DNA from 3 places in the Heyndrickxia vini genome. Region 1 is predicted to be linked to each of the others. Evidence: riboswitches for the same ligand, from Rfam matches in the RefSeq annotation. Region 1 holds a riboswitch; each other region holds the start of a gene.
What was found. Region 1 has a riboswitch for S-adenosylmethionine ahead of I5776_RS01880 (methionine ABC transporter ATP-binding protein). Riboswitches for the same ligand answer to the same signal wherever they lie in the genome.
Positions count from the first base shown of each region.

Region 2: another riboswitch for S-adenosylmethionine. It lies ahead of I5776_RS19225 (SDR family NAD(P)-dependent oxidoreductase); the one in region 1 lies ahead of I5776_RS01880 (methionine ABC transporter ATP-binding protein).
Region 3: another riboswitch for S-adenosylmethionine. It lies ahead of I5776_RS17960 (aliphatic sulfonate ABC transporter substrate-binding protein); the one in region 1 lies ahead of I5776_RS01880 (methionine ABC transporter ATP-binding protein).

Region 1 is NZ_CP065425.1:343,429-351,427, reverse strand. It holds gene I5776_RS01895 (M20 family metallopeptidase) at 1-1,154, opposite strand, end outside; gene I5776_RS01890 (MetQ/NlpA family ABC transporter substrate-binding protein) at 1,245-2,090, opposite strand; gene I5776_RS01885 (methionine ABC transporter permease) at 2,128-2,790, opposite strand; gene I5776_RS01880 (methionine ABC transporter ATP-binding protein) at 2,780-3,805, opposite strand; SAM riboswitch class I at 3,898-4,015, opposite strand; gene I5776_RS01875 (spore germination protein) at 4,144-4,380, opposite strand; gene I5776_RS01870 (hypothetical protein) at 4,410-4,643, opposite strand; gene I5776_RS01865 (hypothetical protein) at 4,702-4,929, opposite strand; gene I5776_RS01860 (L,D-transpeptidase) at 5,165-5,503, opposite strand; gene I5776_RS01855 (hypothetical protein) at 5,606-6,079, shown strand; gene I5776_RS01850 (Dph6-related ATP pyrophosphatase) at 6,359-7,024, opposite strand; gene I5776_RS01845 (D-alanyl-D-alanine carboxypeptidase family protein) at 7,108-7,929, opposite strand.
Region 2 is NZ_CP065425.1:3,866,017-3,874,015, reverse strand. It holds gene I5776_RS19240 (IS1182 family transposase) at 1-1,540, shown strand, start outside; gene I5776_RS19235 (S-ribosylhomocysteine lyase) at 1,648-2,115, opposite strand; gene I5776_RS19230 (Na+/H+ antiporter NhaC family protein) at 2,176-3,519, opposite strand; gene I5776_RS21700 (SDR family oxidoreductase) at 3,538-3,672, opposite strand; gene I5776_RS19225 (SDR family NAD(P)-dependent oxidoreductase) at 3,731-4,306, opposite strand; SAM riboswitch class I at 4,669-4,777, opposite strand; gene I5776_RS19220 (arylamine N-acetyltransferase) at 5,127-5,933, shown strand; gene I5776_RS19215 (CcdC protein domain-containing protein) at 5,957-6,463, shown strand; gene I5776_RS19210 (RNA polymerase sigma factor) at 6,607-7,146, shown strand; gene I5776_RS19205 (hypothetical protein) at 7,143-7,604, shown strand; gene I5776_RS19200 (hypothetical protein) at 7,601-7,999, shown strand, end outside.
Region 3 is NZ_CP065425.1:3,591,541-3,599,539, reverse strand. It holds gene pruA (L-glutamate gamma-semialdehyde dehydrogenase) at 19-1,650, shown strand; gene I5776_RS17975 (helix-turn-helix domain-containing protein) at 1,669-1,902, shown strand; gene I5776_RS17970 (ABC transporter ATP-binding protein) at 1,930-2,631, opposite strand; gene I5776_RS17965 (ABC transporter permease) at 2,646-3,488, opposite strand; gene I5776_RS17960 (aliphatic sulfonate ABC transporter substrate-binding protein) at 3,503-4,486, opposite strand; SAM riboswitch class I at 4,646-4,758, opposite strand; gene I5776_RS17955 (VOC family protein) at 4,922-5,317, shown strand; gene I5776_RS17950 (hydrolase) at 5,347-5,697, opposite strand; gene I5776_RS17945 (tetratricopeptide repeat protein) at 6,229-7,999, shown strand, end outside.

The DNA of each region.
Region 1 (7,999 bases):
AGCAAGCGTGAATCTGTTAATAGACGAAATCCTGTGAATGCTAATGCCTTCGCCCCAGTTATTAACGCTTTATCCCCTTCTAATGAGCCTGCACATTCACGAAATTCATTCGTATGACCAATTAAATCATCCGGTCCAATTTTGATATGTGGATGGGCGGTTGGCACAACATGGCTAATATTACCTGCATCTGTTGATCCAATTCCTTTCCCTTTTTCAGAAAAAACTTTTTCTCCTAATAAAGATAGTTCTTCCCCAACAATTCGATCAAGAGAATCGTTAATGATAAAATCATGTACTTCATTTTGGAATCGTTCTATTTTTACTGTGCTGCCTGTTGCAAGAGCTGCCCCTTCGGCAATGTTTCGGACTTTCTTTGAAATTCCCTCGGCTCGTTTCCATGTACTGGCACGTATAAAAAATCTAGCAGAAGCATATTCTGGAATAATATTAGGTGCATCACCACCATGAGTAATGATGCCGTGAATCCGTACATCTGTAGGTAGTTGCTGGCGCAATGCATTAATACCATTAAACAATTGAATAACAGCATCTAGCGCATTTATTCCCTTTTCGGGTGAACCCGAAGCATGTGCCGCTTTCCCGTAAAAATGAAAATCAAGAGGGTCGACTGCAAGAGACGGAGACGTTAAACTTGTTTTTCCGGATGGATGAATCATAAGCGCGACATCGATTCCCTCCAGCAATCCATGTTTGACAAAACTTCCTTTTGCACTGCCATTTGGCCCTCCTTCTTCTGCGGGTGTTCCAAAAACAATCACTTCACCGCCTGTTTCATCAATTACTTTTGCTAAGGCAATGCCAGCAGCAACACTTGTCGTGCCGATAATATTATGTCCACATGCATGACCTAAACCCGGCAATGCATCATATTCAGCTAAAAAGGCGATTTTCGGACCATTTTTAACTGCTGCTTTTCTTGCAACAAATCCTGTTTCATGTCCAGCTACATTACGTGTTACAGTAAATCCAGCATTCTCAAGAATTTCGGTTAATGTTTTTGATGCGAAATATTCTTGGTTTCCAATTTCAGGTTTTCTATGGATTTTGTGACTTGTTTCAATATACAATTGTTTAGCCTCTTCAATACTTTGATTAATTACCCCTCTTAAACTTTTCGTTTGGATTGTCATCCTTCATTCTCTCCTTTTATATGTGATTTATCGCATAGATTTAATCGGAATTAAATAGTTATTATCCTTCGTTTCCTGAATAACTTCTTCCTATTTAATGATACTTTCAAGGTCTTGAATTGGCATATCCACTACAATTGATCCGCCTTTTGTATCCTTTTTAACCGCCTCTTCCACTTCTTTGCTATGATAGATCTTTATAATTTTTTCGTATGTCTTATTATCTTTATCTTTCGAACGTGCAGCAATAATATTGATATAAGGTTTTACCGAATCACTATTGGGATCCTCTAAATAAATGGATTCTTTCGTAATATTCAGTCCGGCTTGGCCCGCCACACCATTATTAATTACCGACGCAGCAACATCTTTTAATACTCGTGGAGTCTGTTGTGCAACAACAGGGGTAATCTTTAACTTTTTTGGATTATCTATGATTCCAGTTGGATCACCGAAAAGGCCGAAATCATCTTTCAATTTGATTAAACCCGCTGATTGTAACAATAATAAGGCTCGTGCCTGGTTAGACGGATCATTCGGAATAGCAATCTCTCCGCCTGCAGGAATTTCCTTTGGTGATTTGTATTTGTCTGAAAACATTCCCATAGGAGCAATTTGTGTTGTTCCAATTGGTGTAATATCTAATTTATGTTCTTCTTTGAATTGATTTAAGAAAGCAATATGTTGAAATGCATTTAAATCGATGTCTCCATCTGCTAATGCCTGGTTAGGGATCGTATAATCCGAGAACTCTTTTAACTTAATCGTAATCCCTTCTTTTTTTGCTTTTTCCTTAATAATATCCCACATTTGTCCATCCGACCCTGTTACACCAATGGTCACCACTTTAGAGTTGCCACTCGTTTCTTTTCCGCAAGCAGCTAAAAGGGAAAAGATAAATACTGCAATAACACTTAATAAAATTGTCTTTTTCACATTGTTTCCTCTTTCTTCTGATGTTTTGTATTATTCATTATCTTCGCAAGAAAATTTTTGCTAGATAGTTTCCAATGAATTGAGCAATTTGAACAAGGATAATCAATAGCACGACCGTAACAATCATGACAGATTTATCAAATCGCTGATAACCATATGTCATCGCTAAATCTCCGAGACCGCCGCCACCAACAGTTCCAGCCATGGCAGAGAAATCGATTAATCCTACTGTAATAAAGGTTATACCAAGGATTAATGGTCCTAATGCTTCTCGAATTAATACGCCAAAAATAATTTGAAGTTTACTGGCACCCATCGCTTTTGCCGCCTCGATGATTCCAGGATCGATAGACACTAAATTATTCTCGACAACGCGAGCAATTCCAAAGGATGCTGCAATAGTCATCGGAAAAATGGCAGCGGCCGTTCCGATAGTTGACCCCATCACAGCACGGGTCAAAGGACTAATCGCTACTAAAAAAATAATGAATGGAATTGGCCGAATAATATTAATTAAGATATTAAGAATCGTAGAAACCGTTTGATTCTCTAAAATATTCCCCTTTCTTGTCACAAAAAGGAGCAACCCAATGATTGAGCCAAATATTGTTGCAAAAATCAGTGTAAAAATAACCATTGTTATCGTTTGACCGGATGCTTGGAATATCCTTGGCCAAAATGTACTCCAATCAACTTGCATGACTTGTAACCTCCTGCACTTCTACATATTGTTTCAAATGATTAACAGCTCTTCCTATCTCTACTTGATTCCCTTGTAACTCAACAATTAAATTACCAAAGAGAACTTCCTGTATTTCGCTAATATTTCCATAAAGAATATTTACATCTACTTCAAAGGACTTTGCAATGTTTGATAGCAATGGTTTACTCGTCTCTTCACCGGTAAAAATAATCCGGTATAGATGACTAGACTTATTTCCGCACAATTTTTCAAAAAGTTGCGGTGAGATTTTGTCGTTTAGGACGGAGCTAATAAAGTTTTTTGTTGTTTTAGTTGTAGGATTAGTAAAAAGATTAAAGACGCTACCTTCTTCAATCACTCGTCCATTCTCCATCACAGCAACACGATCACATATTGTTCGAATAACTTGCATTTCATGAGTAATCAATAGTATCGTCACATTATATTCCTCATTTACCCTCTTCAATAGTGTCAAAATATCGCTCGTTGTTTCCGGATCAAGAGCCGATGTCGCTTCATCACAAATTAAAATGTCTGGTGAAGTGGCTAGTGCTCTCGCAATTCCCACCCTCTGCTTTTGTCCTCCTGACAGTTGTTCAGGATAATAATTTGCTTTATCAGCTAACCCGACAAATTGCAACAGTTCCGTTACTCTTCTATTAATCTCCTGTTTCGGCACTTTTGCTATTTTTAACGGATAGGCAACATTTCCGAACACCGTTCTTGAGTTAAATAGATTAAAGGTTTGGAAGATCATTCCGATTCTTTGTCTCATCTTTCGAAGTTCCTTCTCTGATAGGGAGAGATTTTCTTGTTCGTTAACAATTACCTTTCCTGATGTTGGCCTTTCTAAAAGATTTACCAGTCGAAGCAAAGTACTTTTTCCAGCACCACTAAAACCAATTACACCAAATATTTCACCCTTTTCGATTGAAAGAGAAACATCCTGCACAGCTGCCACTTCTCTGCCTTTTGACTGAAACACTTTGCCTACACCTTCAAATTTAATCATGTTGCTTGATCCTCCCTTTCAATAAATAAAAAACCCTTCTTCTTATCCAAGAACAGATAAGAAGAAGGGTTCGTATAAACTAACCGATCTACTTCTTATCTTTCGAATCGAAAAAACCCCGATTCGCAGGAATTAGCACGGTATTTGCATAAATGCAAACCCGTTGCCGAGGCTTCAAAGGGCCAGTCCCTCCACCTCTCTGGATAAGTCATAGTCATTTTATTTAATTTTGTAATTTAATAGTCTTAATATTATTTCGAAAAATATAATAAGTCAATAGCCTTTTAAAAATTTGTTAAATTTATTTAGCTGAACTTATACAATTAGAAAAAGTACGACTAAATAACACTATTTTTAACAGCGGGGCTGTCACTTACGTCCGGATCAACAATTGCTGTAATAGGCAAAGTGGTTGGAGATAAATCACCGTTTAATTCTCCAAAAGCTTGGTTTCGCTTATAAGCCGTAAATTGATCAATTGATTGAACTGGCCCAGCGTTTATAACAGAGGAGTTATCGACTGAATTAATTTTAAATCCGAGAAGATTAACAACCATAGGTGTGAAAAAAAACATACATGTCACTCCTTATTTACGACATCAAACTAAACAATACTATTTTTAACTGCAGGACTATCAATGAAATCTGAGTCTAACACGGATGAAACAGGTAAAATTATTCGAACCCCATCACCGTTTTGTTCTCCAATTCCTTGATTCCTTTTATAGGCGACAAAAATATCTAATAGCTGGCATTGCCCGATATTTAATACCGCTGTGTGATCTATTGAATTCAGTTTAAAGGTCTGAAGATTAATCACTGCTGGTGCAAATAACATATTCGTACCTCCTATGTTTTATATCAGACCATCGACCTAAAGGGACAGGGTTAATTGATTATATGCCTTTTGTGCGAAAGAAGTCTTCAATATCGTCATCAATTGTAAAACTTTTAGAGGATATAACAGTGGTACGATCTGATAAAAGTTGACCAATTGGTTGGTTTTTCTTTGCAACCACTCTTCTGCCAACGATAACTGCAGATCCTAGAGTAATTGCACTCGAATGGTCACAACTATTGATTTTCAATTCACTAAGATTAATTTGAATAGGTTCAAAGACCATGATTCCATTTCCCTTTCTTTATTCATTTGGACCATTTTGTTTATCTTTCACACTTGGTATCCAAGAATTTGCGTTTCGTTTAAACAAAATTGATTTGGCTTGACACCTATCCTCCCTTCAAGTGAACCCTTTATAAAATTTATATTCTTCATACTCCAAAGAAGAACCTTATATTTATCTTATCTTTTTGTTCACTTTATTTTTTAGGGCTACATAATTTCCATTGAGTGTAAAATCATGACTGACTTATCCTTACCTTCGTCCCAATCGGCACTATTTTAGATAGGGATAAAACATCTTGGTTATACATTCTAATGCAACCATGGGAGACCAGTTTCCCGATTGATGCAGGATTATTCGTTCCATGAATTCCGTAATGTGGTTTTGATAGTCCCATCCACATTACTCCAAATGGTCCGCCCGGATTTGGCTGCTTATTAATGATTCTATACGTACCCTTCGGCGTTGGTGTTAACATTTTCCCCACACCGATTGGATAGATTTTAACTACCCGGCCGTTATTCAAAAGTGCTAAGCGACGCTTAGATGTAGACACATGTATTTCATATACCATTCGTACCACCTCCTATACCACCATATGAATCATTACATTTTGTTGCCTACCGTATTTTTTTGATAAAATTAAAGGAAGAAATAAAAAAGGAGATATGATGATATGAGTACTACGGAAATAAAAGACTTACAAGCGGAATTGATTCACTTAAAAGAAAAGAACAAACAACTCTATGAAAACAATGTATTGACCGGAATGAAAATCAAAGTCGATGAATTTCTTGCTTCTTTTGAAGATTATTTTAGAGAGAGAGGATTTGTTGTTAGGACAAGTCACCATTCAGTCACGGCTGCTTATGATTCATTAGAATTTAAGGCCTTTACTAATGACGGAAATGATATTTTTATCATGAAAGATAGAGAGCAAATCGCTTCTATTTCTGTTAAATATAATACTCCTAATCAGTCAGCTTCCTATACGTTTGATCATATGATTGACCAGCTTAAATGGGAGATTAAAAAGGAACAAACACTTTCAAGTTATTTGGAAACACCTGAGTATTTTTATACCGGAAGTGAGTTTGGACGTCGTTATGAACATCCATTAGCCGTTTTAGATAGTATTTTTCATGTTTAAAAAGCTTTCGTAATAGACCGTTCCTTTCCGCTACAGGCACTTGCTTTCCGCAGGGCTGGTGATGAGCCTCCTCGTCGCTTCGCTCCCTGCGGGGTCTCATCTTTCCAGCTAATCCTGCAGGAGTCAAGTGCCTTCCGCTTCAATCCACTCTGCGCTTTTATTACCGTTAGAAGTAACAATATTTTTTAGAAATTAGCCTATTGAAACAATAAATAGTGTGGTTTCTTACGAGGAATATTTATTATCATAAAGTGAAAATATTCCTCTCAATTCATTTTTTTAATCATTTAGAAAAATGTCCAGTTTAGTAGAGTGATCCTGAACGATTTTTGAACTGGTTCGAAAGTTTATTTTCTCATGAAACAATGGTCCATCAAAAACAAATGTATGGTATTCACCCGATTCACCCATCGGACATACATCATACGTTTGAATTTCCTTCCAAAATTCTTTATCGATTCGTTTTCCAAGCCATTTATCCGGAACTTGATTATGCATCGTTCTGATAACTATTGCTTGGTAACCTGTATCGATAAAAGTAGAAAGCGCGCAAATGGCATTCTCTTGTCTCATCCATAATGGGTAAAGAGCTTCAAGTTCCGCGCCTTTCGCTAATTTTTCGCCCCATTCCCGATGCCCATCTAAGTATAAATCACCAAAGGCAATAGCATCTAATTGGTAAATTTCCTTTAGCTTTATTATTTCTCTGTGGAAGTCATCCGTATAGCTATCGAAAGAACAATGTATAACGTAGACTGGAATCCGAAGCGATCTTGCTTGCGCTTCGATTAATTCGATTCTTTCCCCATGCGCAAAGGTTAAGCCCATTTCCTTCGGAGCAGTAGTAACAAGACAAGCTATTTCATACCCTTGTTTCACCAATTCATACAATGCTTGACAACTATCTTTCCCCCCACTCCATGAAAGAACAATTCGTTTTTTCAAGATCCTCTCCCCTTTAAATAAGAATGCTATCAGAATGATGAAAAAGTTGCTTTATTAAAGTGTAGCATAGAACTACTGATAGCCTATTTTTCTGCATACTTCTCTTGAAATCCATATTCCAACATGGCGGTGGAATCATTCCATACATTTTCTTTTGAAGAATGCAACACGACTGCAATTAGTTTTTTTCCGTTTCTTGAAGCAGATGAAACTAAACAGTAACCTGCTTCATCTGTAAATCCTGTTTTTATCCCATCCGCTCCATCAAAATAATGCTGGCTGCTACGATTTACAAGCTCATTACGATTATAAAAGGTTTCGGACGAGTCTTTATACACCTCTTCACTAACGATTTTTCGAAATTCCTTGAATTTTCTCGCCTCTCTTGCAATCTTTGCCAAATCTTGAGCAGTTGAATAATGATTAGGATTATGTAGTCCATGTGGGTTGACAAAATGTGAATGGGTTGCTCCGATTTGCTTTGCTTTCGCGTTCATTAATTTGGAAAAGTAGTCCAACGCAGCTTCTGAAGACATATTTGGCTGGTTATTATCCTTTTTGGCGATATAGACAGCGATTGCTCTTGCTGCATCATTCCCGGATGGGAGTAACATTGCTCGTAACAACACTTTTAACGGGAGCACCTGCCCTGGTTTCAACCCGGCAGAACTTTCCTCAGGTTCTCTTAATAATACTTCATTTCCTATTCGCACTGATGCATTTACATTTGCCTTTTCCAAAGCAATCAATGCGGTTAATATTTTTGTCGTACTAGCAGGATATAATCGTTCATTTGCATTTTTAGCATAAAGGATTTTCCCACTACTCTCGTCCATCAGTACGCCTGCCTTTCCTTGAATCAAATTTTTATTAGAATCAAAATGAAGACCGAACGGTTTTTTCAAATACTCAGGATATTTATATAAAATGCCGCTTATAAAAAGCACAACACATAAAATAAGAAACTTTTTCACC
Region 2 (7,999 bases), 790 kb from region 1:
GCCTTTAGATTTAGAAGTAAAGTTACAAAAAAATGATATTGCCTTCCATGTTCATCATTTAGTTGAAAGTATCCCTCATGAAGCGTTCGAACCATTTCTGCGAAATGATGGCTGTCCTGCCTACCATCCACGCATGATGCTTAAAATTATCTTATGTGCCTACACGCAATCTGTCTTTTCAGGGCGAAAAATTGAAGCCCTATTAAAAGACAGCATCCGTATGATGTGGCTAGCTCAAGGGTATGAACCAAGCTACCGAACAATCAACCGATTCCGTGTTCAACCAGAAGTGAAAGATTTAATTCGCCAATGTTTCGTCCAATTCCGTTGCCAATTAATTGAAGAAAAACTGATCGATCAAGAAGCAATTTTTATCGATGGTACAAAGATTGAAGCAAATGCAAATAAATTTACGTTTGTCTGGAAGAAGTCGATTGAGAAGTATCATCAAAGTTTAATTGAAAAGTCAAACCAGCTATACGATGAGCTTCTTGAGAATGAAATCATACCTGAAATCGAACGTGAAAGCGATGAACAGTTATCATTGGAAGAGCTCGCTCAATTGGTTCAAAAAGTGGATGATGTCGTAAACGAGTATGATAAACAAATTGAAGCATCGTCGAGTGTTCCAGAACGAAAAGCTTTAAGAAATGAACGCAAATATCCGAAAAAAGTGCGTAAACAGTTGATTGATTTTATCGTACGAAAACAGAAATACCAACGAGACCTTGAAATCTTTGGTACACGTAATAGCTATTCTAAAACAGATCCAGATGCGACATTTATGCGAATGAAAGATGATTATATGAAAAATGGACAATTGAAGGCTGGTTATAATACACAAATCGCAACGGAAGGTCAATATGCGCTTGCCTATGGATTATTCTCAAACCCAACAGACACACGTACGTTAGTTCCCTTTCTAGATGAGATTGAGCAGGATTATTTCGAGTTACCGGAACACATCGTCACAGATGCAAGTTATGGTAGTGAAGAAAATTATAATGATATCCTTTTGAACAGAAAACGCAAAGCGCTTATTCCTTATACCATGTATATGAAAGAAAAAAAGAAAACTTACAAACAAAACCTATTCAATCCGGACAACTGGCCGTACGATGAAGAAACAGATACCTATACATGTCCTAATCAGAAACATCTTACATTTCACGATTATTCTGTCCGTACTGATCGTACAGGATTCCAACGGAAGTTTAAAATCTATGAGTGCGAAGACTGTTCGGGCTGCCCGTTCCGCCCCTCCTGTACCAAAGCAAAAGAAGGCAACAATCGAAAACGAATGGTGAATGAAAAATGGGAACAACAAAAAGAATATGTAAGAGCGAAGCTTTCAGAAGAGAAAACGAGTGCCATCTATCGAAAACGCAAAATCGATGTGGAACCAGTTTTTGGATTCTTGAAGGCTAATTTGCGTTTCACACGATTTTCCGTACGAGGAAAATCAAAGGTAGAAAATGAAATGGGCTTTGCATTAATGGCAGTGAATTTAAGAAAATACACTGCCCAGCAACTAAGATAATAGAAGAATTACACGCAAAAAAAGAAAAAGGTGAATTTGAGTACACTCAAATTCACCTTTTTCACTATTTGAAGCTAGTTATGTCCCAGCCTCTGTCTTTACGATTATTAATCTGCAAATATCTCTTTCCATTCATCTTTTTTCGCAAGTAATTCGCGAGCAAGTTCTTGTGCGCCCTCAAGGCTATGACTTGCAGCCCAACCACATTGAATTTCATTGCAAGCTGGAACCTCTTTTGCCTCTAATACATCTTGTAACGTTTTTTCTAAGGCATCAAGAATCCCATCATAATTATCATGATTAAGGACGGCAAGATAAAAGCCTGTTTGACAGCCCATCGGACTTAAATCGACTACATGATCAAGATGATTACGTACATTTTCAGCTAGTAAATGCTCTAGTGAATGAAGAGCTGGCATCTCCATATGTTCTTTATTTGGTTGTTTTAAACGGATATCGTATTTATGGATGACATCTCCATTTTGTCCATGAGTAACTCCGGCTAAACGTACATATGGTGCCTTTACTTTTGTATGATCAAGATTGAAGCTTTCTACATTCATTTTTTGTACCATTACATATTCACTCCTAAATAAATAATTTTATTGTTTGAATTATCAATATAGTATAGCATACTATAAAGATTTTTCTTTTAAAGGTTGATTAGTATTTATTGCCTTTTCTTTTCTTTGGAGCCTTGGATATCCAACTAGTATCGCTATCACTCCGCAAATTCCCATCAAGATTGGGTAGAAAGAATAAGGGATAATGCTCACAGGTGAAATTGAGGCGATGCTGGCTGCTGCAAGTAGTTGGCCGCCGTATGGAACAATTCCTTGCCAGCAACTAGAAAATAGATCGAGAATACTTGCTGATTTTCTTCCATCAATTTCATATTCATCTGCGATATTTTTCGCTAATGGTCCAGTAATAATAATGGAAATCGTATTATTTGCTGTTGCGATATCCGCAACGCTCACTAAACTAGCAATCCCAAACTCGGCACCTTTTTTTGATCTAATTTTGCTAGTGACAAAGTGTAATAGATAATCAATTCCACCATTATATTTAATAATTTCAACTAAACCACCAATCAATATTGCTACAATTGCAATGTCTTCCATACTCATGACACCTTTGGCAACGGTTTGCAGAAATCCCAGAAAGTCATATGATCCATAAGCAATTCCGATGATGCCGGCAAAAATGGTTCCTCCCAGCAATACGATTAAAACATTGACTCCGAGTAGAGCGGCGACTAAGACAGCTACATATGGTAATACTTTGACCAATTCATACGGATGATCACCGGTAACACTTGCATGGTTTCCAAGGGTGATGATTCCAAGTAGGATGGCTGTAACAATGGCACCTGGCAAAACGATAAAGAAGTTCACTTTAAATTTGTCTTTCATTTGTGTTTGTTGTGTCCGTACAGCAGCAATCGTTGTGTCCGAAATCATTGAAAGATTATCGCCAAACATTGCTCCACCAATAACAGTAGCCATGGCTAATGCTGTAGGGATATCTGTTTGTGTGGCGATCCCTAACCCAATTGGCGCCAATGCAACAACCGTACCCATAGAAGTCCCCATTGAGGTAGAGATAAAGCAACCGATAATGAAAAGTCCTACCATTAATAAATTTGCAGGAAGCAACGATAATCCAAGATTGACCGTTGATTCAACCGCTCCCATTTCCTTAGCAACACCGGCAAAAGCTCCGGCTAAAACAAAGATGATACACATTAAAATAATATTTGAATGTCCAGCTCCTTTACAAAAGATATCAATCTTTTTAGATAATGATTCCTTCCTATTCATCAATAATGCGACTGTACCTGCAATAATGACCGCCACACTTAAAGGCATTTTGGAAAAATCATTTGCAAGAATTCCCGTTCCGATAAAAAGAAGTACAAAAATTAATAATGGTAATAGTGCGAGAAGACTTCCTTTTCTTTCTTGTTGTTTTGTCACATTAATTCCTCCTATTTCTTAGTTCATTGTCATTCCGCCAGTCACATTAATTCCTTGCCCTGTCATATAGTCGGAAAGTGTTGATGATAAGAAGACAACGACATTTGCAATATCTTGGGGTTTCGCGGTTCTGCCTAATGGGACCTGCGATATATCCTCTTCTTTAATTGCTTCAGCATTAAGTCCTCTTAACTCACCCCCTATGACTCTTTCATTTTTTTTTTTTCATATCGGTTTCTACAATACCTGGGCAAACTGCATTTACATTGATTTGGTCTTTGGCTAATTCAATCGCCATTACCTTCGTAAATCCTAAAACGGCATGCTTTGATGCTACATAGCTTCCCATTAAGCGGTATCCGTTTTTTCCAGCCTGAGATGAAATATTAATAATCTTTCCACCATCACCTTGTTTTTTTAGTACTTTTGCAGCTGCTTGACTACATAAATACACGCCTTTAGCGTTCACATCCATCACTCGGTCCCAATCAACCTCTTTAATATCAACGGCATAATCCATGGAGGAAATCCCTGCATTATTTACTAAAATATCTAGTCTTCCAAAGGATTCGATCACCGTTTCAACCATATTGTTGACTTGATCACTGTTTGTTACATCTGCTTGCACATAAAGTAATTGGTCCGTCGTTTGATGATGATTAATATTGATATCAACCGCCGCTACTTTTGCTCCGCAATCTAATAGTGCATCGACAATTGCTTTGCCAATCCCTTGTGTGCCACCTGTAACAATGGCAACTTTTCCAGTTAAATCTAAACAATACATAAAGAAACCTACACTCCTTGTTTATTATTCTTATAAGAATAATCGGATATGGTGATGAAATATTCTATGATTTTCTTCATTCCTTAAAAATAAAGGCTGTTTTCGTAAAGATTATTGTTTTGGGAATGATCCGTTCCTTTCCGCTACAGGCACTCGCTTTCCGCGGGGCTGGCGATGAGCCTCCTCATCGCTTCGCTCTTGCGGGGTCTCATCTGTCCAGCTGATCCCGCAGGAGTCTCGTACCTTCCGCTCCAATCCACTCTCCCGTTTAAATTTGTTGAAAGCAACAATCCTTTAGAAAAGAGCCAAAATAAAAGAGGCCACTCAATATAGAGAGGCCTCATCTAACAAGAAATCGTCCTCTCTTATCTTTCAAAACGAATGTTTTGCAGGATTTAGCACCGATTCATGATCATCATGAAAGGTTGCCGAGCTTCATAGGGCCAGTCCCTCCGCTACTCTTTATAAGAGATACAATATGAAATTAACGTTACATCTTATTTATTTAAATTACACAAATGGTTGAGAAAAGTCAATTTAAATTTTTTAAAACAAAAAATTCCGGCCATAAGCCGGACATAAAAGGGTTATAAAAAAGGGGTATTCAATCAACATAATTGTTGAAGGAAAAAGTTTGAAACAAGTTTCTTGTTTCCTATGTCTATAAATATATAGAGAAATAATTAAATTTCCCTTAATAAAATAGATTAACATTAAGTCTTTCTAACATATTATTCAATCATATTGCAGGATTTTTTACTTTTTGCGAGAATGAATAAAAGATATATTTTCTTAATGGAATAATGAAAGAGTGGTAAATGTGGAACAAACAATCGAGGACTATTTAAAATATTTAAAATTAGAGAAAGAAACTCCATCCTTAAATTATTTGCAGCGGTTGATACAACAACATTTATCACGAATCCCTTATGAAACATTTAGTAAGTTTCATTATTTTCAGGAGCGTTCAAACTATGTTCCCCCAATCGAGGTTTTTGTAGAAAATCTAAACGAAAAAGGGTGGGGAGGGACATGTTATACATTAAATATGAATTTTTCTCGCTTATTATCCCGATTAGGGTTTACTTGTTCATTAGTAAGAGTAAATCCGGGCCACTTAGCCATCATGGTGACGATTGGTCAAAGGCAATATTATGTGGATGTTGGTTATGGCTCACCAATTATGAAGCCAGTCGAGCTAGAAGCAAAAAGAAAACATGTTTTACATGGATTTGGTGAAGAAATTGCTTTTACCCAAAAAACGATGGATAAATTTGAAATAGATCGCCGTTCGAATGGAAAATCCTTTGTAAAAAAGGAAATCGAGTGGACACCATTATCTGAAAAAGACATTATTGAAGATATTCAACAATCCTATTTTGATCATGATGTAAATACAACGATGAGAAGAATTTCAGCTGTCCGATTTAATGGACATGAATGCTATTTTTTAAGAGATCACACGATTAAGGTGATGACCTACCGGAATATCCGTGAAATTCAAATGAGGGATTTTGATAAATGGAAAACAACGGTCCAAGAGGTATATCAGATCGATGAACATTCAATTTATGAATCTGTCCAATTTCTTAAAGAACGAGGGGTAGTTTTATTTAAGAAAAGTTAATACAAGGAAAAGAAGGTGTAGCATTGCACATTCAACCACAGTTTTTATATTCTATTCTGCTTATTGGATTTATACTTTATCGAAGGATTAAGCGATCAATTGGATTTCAGCCATTAAGAAAGCGAAGACTTATTGTCCGGATTACGCTATTTTCTATTTTATTGATTTTGTTACTTTTTACGAGCGCTATACATCCTATCTCATATTTATATGATTTAGTAGGCATTGGATTAGGGGTCATCCTATTATTGTTTGCCGTAAAACATAGCACGTTTGAACAGAAGAATGAGATTCTATTTTACCGTACACATATATGGATTGAATCACTTATTCTATTTCTGTTTTTAAGTAGGTTTTTATATCGAATGATTGAAGTGTATAATTTGTCAAAAATACAACCACAAATGGATCCACAAACATTTGGGAAAGATCCACTTACATTAGCTGTCTTTTTTATTCTAGCGGTTTATTACATTGGATATTATTCTTTCATTTTAAGAAAAAGTAAATCAATTAGTCGTGTATTCTAATAATACTAGCCTCTGTTTCGGGGGCTAGTTTTTTTACTATAAAACCTTCTTTTTATGGAATTCTGAATTTTTTTTATTCAGCTGTAGGGGTCAGGGGATGGTTTGTCGTTTATGATGGTAGGTAGAAAGGGGGGAGAGATGTTTTGGATGACTTGCTTATTGAAAAAGTGAAATGTGGCAATGATCATGCTTTTCGAGTATTGGTTGAAAAGTATCGACTACATATTTTTCACACGACACTAGCGATTCTACGGAATCAACACGATGCTGAGGATGCAGCACAAGAAGTGTTTTTGAAAGTCTATCATTCTCTCCCCAAATATAAGAATCAAGGGTTTAAAACATGGATTACTAGAATTGCTGTGAATCATTCAATTGATATAAAAAGAAAACAGGTGCGGGGACAGGAGGACAAAAAGGTTGAATTTCGGCCTGAGGTGCTGCTAGCCTCAACAAATATTGAGGAAATTGTGTTATTAAAGGAAAAACAAGATTTTATTAGCAAACGCCTCGATGAGCTTCCCGAAAATTATCGTGAGGTAGTAGAAGGATTTTACATAAAAGAAAAAACGTATCAGCAAATGTCTCAGGAGCAAAAGGTACAGGTGAAGACGATTGAAACGAAGCTGTATCGTGCCCGGCTTTGGATGAAAAGGCATTGGAAGGAGGAAGAGTTTTTATGAATCATGTGAGCGATGAAGAATGGATTTTGTATGTGAATGATTTGCTAGACGAAGAAATAAGAGAACAATACGATACACATTTATTCGTCTGTGACCAGTGCTTGTCTGTCTATTTGGAAGTGATCGAGGCACAAGAAGGGAACCTGCCCCCGATGAAAAATGGAGGAACATTTGCCGATTCAGTTATGATGACAATTGAACAGCAACAAGCATCTGTAAAGAAAGATACGGTTTCTAAAATTTATCAAAAACCAGTATTCCATTATGTTTTAGCCACTGCAATGACATTCGTTTTTATGACGACGGGAGTGTTTACACACCTAATGAATGTTGTGAATGTCTTTGAAACGAATAATAAACAAGCGCCTTCTGTAGTTGAGGAGCTAATGAAAAACACCGTTTCGTTTATTGATAAAGTGCAAATACAAAAGAAATCTTGGCAGGAGGATAAAAAATGAATAAAAAAAATCCAATTATCGCATTTTTATTAGCCTTTTTTCCTGGTGGTGGATTAATGTACCTAAGGAAAGGTCGAGGAATCTTTTATACAATTGTTACATTTGGACTTGCACTTATGGCGATGTATTTAATAGAAATTATGTTTGTTGGAATGTTTATTCTCGCAGCAATTTTTCTTGCTTTAGCGATTTACATTGTGAATTTTATTGACACAGGAATCACAGCATCGAAATTATATCAACATGGCACTAATGAACAAACGGTATCAACATCCGTTAATCCAGATACAGAACGGTTTTACTCTATTATTTTGTCATTTGTCCCGGGGCTTGGTCACTTTCAATTGGGGTTGATGAATCGCGGTCTAACAATTTTAGTATCATTCCTTGGGTTT
Region 3 (7,999 bases), 1.1 Mb from region 1:
CAGGAGGTACATGATAAAATGAGTAACGGAATTTTCAAAATCCCAACACCTATAAATGAGCCTGGTAATTCTTACGCTCCAGGTACAAAAGAGCGGGAAACATTAAAAGCAGAATTAAAACGCCAATCTAATATCGTAGTAGACATCCCTGTGATTATTAATGGAGAAAATGTAAAGACAGATACAGTGAAACAAGTAGTTATGCCGCATGATCATCAACATGTGTTAGCAAACTATTCACAAGCTGGAGAAGAAGAGTTACGTGCGGCAATTGAAGCAGCAATGGCTGCAAAAGACGCATGGGCAAATATGCCATGGGAACATCGTGCATCTATATTCTTAAAAGCTGCGGATTTAATCTCTGGTCCATATCGTGATGTAATGAATGCGGCTACTATGCTAGGACAATCTAAAACAGTTGTACAAGCTGAAATTGATTCAGCACAAGAATTAGCAGATTTCTTACGTTTTGGCGTAGATTATGCTAATCAAGTTTATCAAATTCAACCAGACAGTATGAAAAATGTATGGAATCGTACAGATTACCGTCCATTAGATGGTTTCGTATTAGCGATTTCGCCATTTAACTTCACAGCAATTGGTGGGAACTTACCATCAGCACCTGCAATGATGGGGAATGTAGTAGTTTGGAAACCTGCCACAACTTCTATGCTAGCAAACTACTACTTCATGCGTATTTTAGAAGAAGCGGGATTACCAAAAGGCGTCATCAACTTCGTACCATCTCGTGGTTCACAGGTATCTGAAGTCGTTTTAACAGATTCTCGTATGTCTGGATTCCACTTTACTGGATCAACTAGCACGTTCCAAACAATTTGGAAAAATGTTGGTGAAAACATTGCGAACTACAAATCATATCCTCGTTTAGTTGGTGAAACGGGTGGTAAAGACTTTGTATTTGCTCACGAAACAGCACAAGCAGACAAAGTGGTAGCTAACCTTGTTCGTGGTTCGTTTGAATACCAAGGTCAAAAATGTTCAGCAGCTTCACGTGCTTACATTCCAGCAAGTATGTGGGAAGAAGTTAAAGCTGGATTAGTAGAACAAACTGCAAAGCTAAAAGTTGGAGATGTTCGCGACTTTACAAACTTCATGGGTGCGGTAATTGATAAAGCTGCATTCGATTCAATTACAAGCTATATTGAACATGCAAAAGCATCTGAAGAAGCAGAAATTATTGCCGGTGGTACGTATGATGATTCTGTTGGATATTTCGTTCAACCAACAATCATTGTGACTACAAATCCGAACTTCAAAACGATGGTAGAAGAAATCTTTGGACCAGTATTAACAATCTATGTATATGAAAATGATAAATTAGAAGAAACATTGGATGCAGTAGATACAGCTTCAATGTATGCATTAACCGGTGCGATTTTTGCACAAGATCGAGGAGCGATTATGCATTTAGAACGTCGTTTATCTGGCGCAGCTGGAAACTTCTATATTAACGATAAACCAACAGGTGCGATGATTAATCAACAACCATTTGGTGGTTCTCGTGGTTCTGGTACAAACGATAAAGCAGGTTCTGTATTTAACATGATTCGTTGGACAACTCCTCGTGTTATTAAAGAAAACTTTGCACCAACTGCAGAAATTTCTTATCCATTTATGGATGCAGAATAATTTAAAAGGTCAAAATAAGTGTATTTAACCATTAAAGAAACAGCTGATTATTTATCCGTATCTGAAACATATGTGAAGAATTTAATTTTACAAGGTAAAATACGGGCTTTGCATGACAGTAATGGAGAAATATTGGTTTACAAGGACCAGTTTAAGACACATTTTGAACAACTTGAAAAATATAAACTATTAGTTCAGGAATTGGCAAATGAACCGATTCCGGAAGATGCGGATATAAAGGATGAGGATTGACGTAAAGAGCCATTTAATGATGGCTCTTTATGTTTTACTAACATCTAATAGTTGAAGAATTTCTGCTTTTTTCAAGGCAAGATCCGGGTGACTTCGCGAGAGAGGTTTTTCTGATGAGATTGAAATTTGTGAATAAAGTTCTCCCGGCTGTCCTCTAAGAATGAGAATACGGTCACATAAATAAAGTGCTTCATCGATATCATGTGTGACAAGGATCATTGTGGTATTTCTTCTTTTCCATATAGAAAGAAGGAGGTCCTGAAGCTGCATTTTTGTAAAAGCATCAAGTGCACTAAACGGTTCGTCTAATAGTAATATGCTAGGTTCTGTAATGAGCGATCGTGCTATAGCTGTTCGTTGTGCCATCCCGCCGGAAAGATCCTTAGGGAAATGCTTTTCAAAACCAACTAATCCAACCAATTGTAAAAGTTCTGTTACCTTTTGTTTCTGCTCAGGATAATGGATACCGAAACTAATATTATCAACAACATCCAGCCAAGGCATTAGCCGTGGTTCTTGAAAGACCATTCCAATCGCCGCAAGGTCTAGGTCAAGCGAGCCTTTAAAGTTAGAATCAAGTCCAGATAGGACACGTAATAATGTGCTTTTTCCGCAGCCACTTGTACCAATAATGCCAATAATTTCTCCTTTCTGAATCGAAAAGGAGATGTTTTGAAAACCAGTTTTCCCCTGATTAAACGTACGTGAAATATTTCGAACCGCCAGCATCGTTGAAATCCCCCTTAGTTTTGGTTAGAAAGACTGTCTTGCCATCTAAGTGATCGATCTTCTATTTTTTTGAGAATGGAATCCGTAAGTTTCCCGAGTATCGCGAATAACAAAATACTGCCTAAAACGAGCTGGGGTGAATACGTGTTTTGACCGACGAATAATAAATAGCCAAGCCCTTTACTTGCCCCCATAATTTCAGCGGCTACGACGAACATCCAGCCAAGTCCCAGCCCACTGCGAATTCCGACAAGAAATGAGGGAAGTGCCGCAGGGAGGATGATCTTACGAATAATTTTATAAGGTGAAAAATGATAAATTCTGCCGACCTCAATAAGTTTGCGGTCGACCCCTTGAATTCCGGATACCATATTTAAGTAGACAGGAAAGAATACACCAACTGCAATGAGTATAATTTTTGATGTTTCACCTATTCCCATCCATAAAATAAAGAGTGGTACCCATGACAAAGATGGGATCGACCGAAAGGCTTGAATAATTGGATCAAACAGACTCTCAAATAGTTTAAAATAACCTACAATAGATCCTAGTAAAATAGCGAAGAATGTTCCTATAAAAAACCCAGCAAATACGCGATATAACGTCGCCCCGGTATGCTCCCACAGCGTTCCTTCCCGTGCCATGTCATAAATTCCTTTAAGGATGATAGATGGAACCGGGAGTAGGTGTGCCTCAATCAGTCCCATCCTTCCGGTGATTTCCCAAAGTAAGAGGAGGATGAAAGGGATAATGCTTCCTATTATCCACTTCCTTTTGCCTTTTTTCTTACTTAAAGTTAGTTTTTTAGAGGTATCTCTTCTTCGTACCAATCTTACTTTTTCACTTTGCTCAATCATCTGCCCCGCCTCCTTTATTGATTAATTACCTTTTTCGCATATTTTGGCGTAATCAGCTCATTTACGAGCTTTTCAATATTAAGAGTATCCTTTAAAACTTTCATTTCTTGAAGAATCTTCCCAGCTGCTTGAATCGTTTCAACTTGCTCATTTCCAGGAGTAGGAGAAGAGAAATCATTTCTTTCTAGCTCTTTTTTTGCGACATCACTATCAATTTTTGCTTCCTTTGCAAGAATTCCAGCGGTTTCATCGGGATGCTCAATCGCCCATTTTCTTGCTTGCTCATACGCTTCAATCACTTTTTCAACATATTTAGGGTATTGATCAGCAAACTCCTTTCGGACATTTAATGTTCCATAGCTATTGTAATTTGGTTGACGATAAAATAGGTTTGCTTTCGATTCCAGTTCTAGTTTTGCCATATGTGGATCCAATCCTGCCCAAGCAGTGACTTCACCAGACTGTAATGCACTTGCACCATCACTATGTTGAAGATTGACAATTTCAATATCATTTGGTGATAACCCATTCTCCTTTAATGCACGAAGCAGAAAAATATACGGGTCGGTTCCAATAGTTGCGGCAACCTTTTTTCCTATTAAATCAGCTACTGATTGAATGGATGGATCAAGTGTAACCAGAGCGGTCCATTCTGGTTTTGAATAGATATAAATGGATTGAATAGGTGACCCGTTTGCTTTCGCCATTAGTGCAGCTGCACCAGCCGAAGAACTAAAATCCACACTTTTTGAGTTTAAAAACTCGAGTGCTTTGTTGCTACCTTGACTTAGAACAAATTCGATATCAATCCCTTCCTTTTTAAATAATTTTTCCGCAAAACCTTTGTTTTTTAAAACAAGACTTGTTGGCGAGTAAAATGCGTAATCCAAAATAATTTTTTTAGGTTTTTTATTTTCCCCACTTGCACTACTGGAGCATCCTGAAAGCACACCAAAAATTGTAATGATGCTTAAACAAAAGATAAAATACTTTTTCATTTAAATGACCCCCTTATTTAATTTTATTGATAGGATTACTTGGAATTTGGTATGTAGATTCTGCGAAGTGTAAAAAATGAATGATAGGTGAGAGAAGAAGAGGTGGAAAAATAAATAAGCCCTCTTCCAATAAGAAGAGGGCGAAAAGTAATGGTCCTCCTCTTATCTTCCAGATCATCATGGATCTGTAGGATGTAGCACCTTTTCAAGCAAATCGCTTGAAGGTTGCCGGGCTTCATAGGGCCTATTCCCTCCGCCGCTCTCAATAAGAGTGTATTCGATTTTTAATTGCTGTCCAGCTAGAGTGTCTTCAACAAGGAGCTTTACGCTTTTTAATTGCGTTGTATCTGTGATGAAGTATAAAATAAGTTGAATAGGAAGTCAATTAGTTTTTTTAATTTTTTTACAATGCAGAAAATTGGTAGGAGGATACAAATGAAAAGGATAATCCCACATATTACAATTGAAAATTGCAAGGAAGCTATAGAATACTATGCCGAAGTATTAAATGGTGAGATTGGACATACTCAACTCGCCGACGGAATTGAAATGTTCAAAGGACATGAAGGAAAATACATCCATGCAGAACTCCATTTTCCTAATGGGTTTGCCATTTATTTTAATGATGTATTTGGGAATGAGCCAATCTATGGGAATAATATTGAAATTGGACTCGAATTCGAAAGTGATGAGGAAATCAAGCAAGTATATGACGCAATTTCCAAAGAAGGGGTAGTAAAAATGGAGCTGCAGCAAACATTTTGGAATGCTACCTATGGAAAAGTACAGGACAAATATGGAGTTACGTGGGAATTGAATTATCGAAAATAAAGGGGATAGAAAGGCATCCCCTTTTTAATCTACTTAAAGTTTTCTAATCCCTTAGATTGGGTGTCATCATTCAATATTCCATTATTAATTATATATTGACGTGCTTCTTCATTCCCTAATTGATAGATCATTTGATAAACTTCAGTAAGAATTTGATCATATTTATGATTTTCGGAATCATGGTGATATTCAAGGAAAGGAATATGGGCCCGTGCATATGTTTCTAAATCAGCAGCATATAACTTTTTGAAAAGCTCTTTAAGCTGAGAAATTTCTTTATGGTTAGCAGTAATTTCAAATTGTTGATTTGTTTCAATTGGAGTGTCTAATATTTCACCATTGGTGATATCAATATAATATTTTCTGCTATTCGACTCCATACATTTCATCTCCTTAAGTTTTTTTTTTATAAAACTATCGGTAGCTCCAAAAAAGAAACTTAAAGATGTTTTACCACTAATTTGTCCTCATTAATCATTATTAAGATGTAATGTTAAAATTGATTCTCATCAACTTCCCCATTAATTACTTTAAAGGATATATGAAATATATGTAAGACCGTTTTGGGCAATTAATGACCCTTTTCGAAAGATTGTAGCTTTAAACAATAGTAAAAGCGCAGAGTGGAGCGGAAAGGAACGGTTTATTGTTTATCCACAAAAATATACCAAACACAGGTGCCACCAAAGTACAAATATTCAGCAATATTAAAAGTATTACTTATGTCTCTTGTGCCTGTATCAAAAATGAAAGTAAAATGAAATTTATTGCAAATGTTCATTTGTTAAACTATAAAAATAGAGTTTAGCTACTTGCAGGAAAAGTTTTAATACTGTAACAAAAGGGAAGCATATTTACATATTCTGTCGCATTAATTGATTATGTAAATATGTATTATCGGAGGATATAATATGACTTTTGAAGAGTTATTAATTGATAAAATGTATTATAAAAAAACATTTATGAAAGAGAATGAATTCGACCATCCAATTCGAATCCTTGGTGAAGCATACATGGCGGAACAGCAAAATGAGCTAGCTGAATTATCGTATATTCGTTTCGCCCAAGGAGAAGTGTATTTTCATAATAAAGACTTTGAATCTGCCATTTTTAAATGGGAAAATATCGAAAATGAATTAGAGCCATGGGCGAAAAAAAATATGGCAGATGCCTATTTTGAATTAAGCCTGTACTCTACTGCTGAAGAAATATACCGTTCAATCGTTTCTGATTCCCCAATATTAACGACGGAAATTTCGATTATGCTTTTCTCTATTTATAATGTGCAGGGAGACATGGGAAAAGCGGTTGATACAATTAAGGAAGCTGTCGCCTATAATCCTGATTACAAAAATCTAACAGACATAGCACGCGATTTTTTTGAAAATCAGCAGGATTGGGCAAATGCAGTAGAACTAGCTGTGAACGAAGCAATAAGAACGGATTCTGCAAAATGGTTTGAGGTACTCATTTCCTATAGTTTGGATGAAAAAACAAACCGATTTGCACCAAGTTATTTTAGTAAAGTCCTAGTTTCGTTATATATAGAAAATCAAAGATTGTTTGAATCATTTGTTTCCTCGCTATGGAAAGGTTATCGAAATGAAGCAAAAGATGTTTACCTAACTTGGATTAAAGAGATTAATCATATCCTTATAAATATCGAGGACCGTCGTAATGGAAATTGGCATGAATTATCCGCTCTATTTGCGGAGTCATATTCGGAGCTATTAAATGGGCAGCTTTTATTAAAAGATTTATCATTGATGGTGCCGGAACATCTTGAAAACTGGCTCAAAGTCGCTGATTCTACACATGCATTAGCAGCTTCAGCAGCCGTACTTTCGTGGGCAGAAATCTTTCCGTCGAGCATCAATCAGTCAATCATTCAAGAAGCAGAAAATATTATTGTACATGCAAAAAATGAAACGGATGTCTTAAAGGAAAGTGTACGTTTATTTGAAAACATAATAGAATGGGCGAAAAAGCAAGAGGTTCAGATTGGTTATTCATTACATTGGATGGTTCGCCAACTTCTTGATCATCGCGTACATCATTTATTAGTTGCTGGTAATTCAGAAAATGGAAAAGTTGATTTTATCAATGCAGCACTTGGAGGCCATAGTCTAGGAATACCATCATCTTCGCTCATTATGTATAAAGATGCTGATACAATCGACATTTCAGAAATTACGAATGATGGCATAAGTAAAATTGACAATATAGAAGAATTTCATGAACTATCGATGCATGAAACAATGATTGATTTTAAGTTGCCAGCTGAACTTTTGTATGATTGCGCAGTATCATTGTCATATATGCCAAGAAATAGCCAAGGGCTAAATAGCAAGCAATATATGTATCTGCCAGATGCTATTCTAGCAGTAATAAATCCGAGTGAATATGATGGTGACTATTTACTTGATTTAAACGAGCAAATGCCGTATACCCCATTACATTTTGTAATTAACGATGTGGAAAAAGTATACAGTGAACAAGAATTAACTATTCTTGAAGATGAGATTCGTTCTAAATTTCCGTATGCGATGGTCTTCACATCTACAGACTCGGCAAATTTAACGAACTTTATAAAAACGATCACACAATCAATCAATGTGGAGGAAGCGCGTACAGCTAATATGCTATCCTTCATTCGTGCATTAATGTCAAACATTTTAGAGC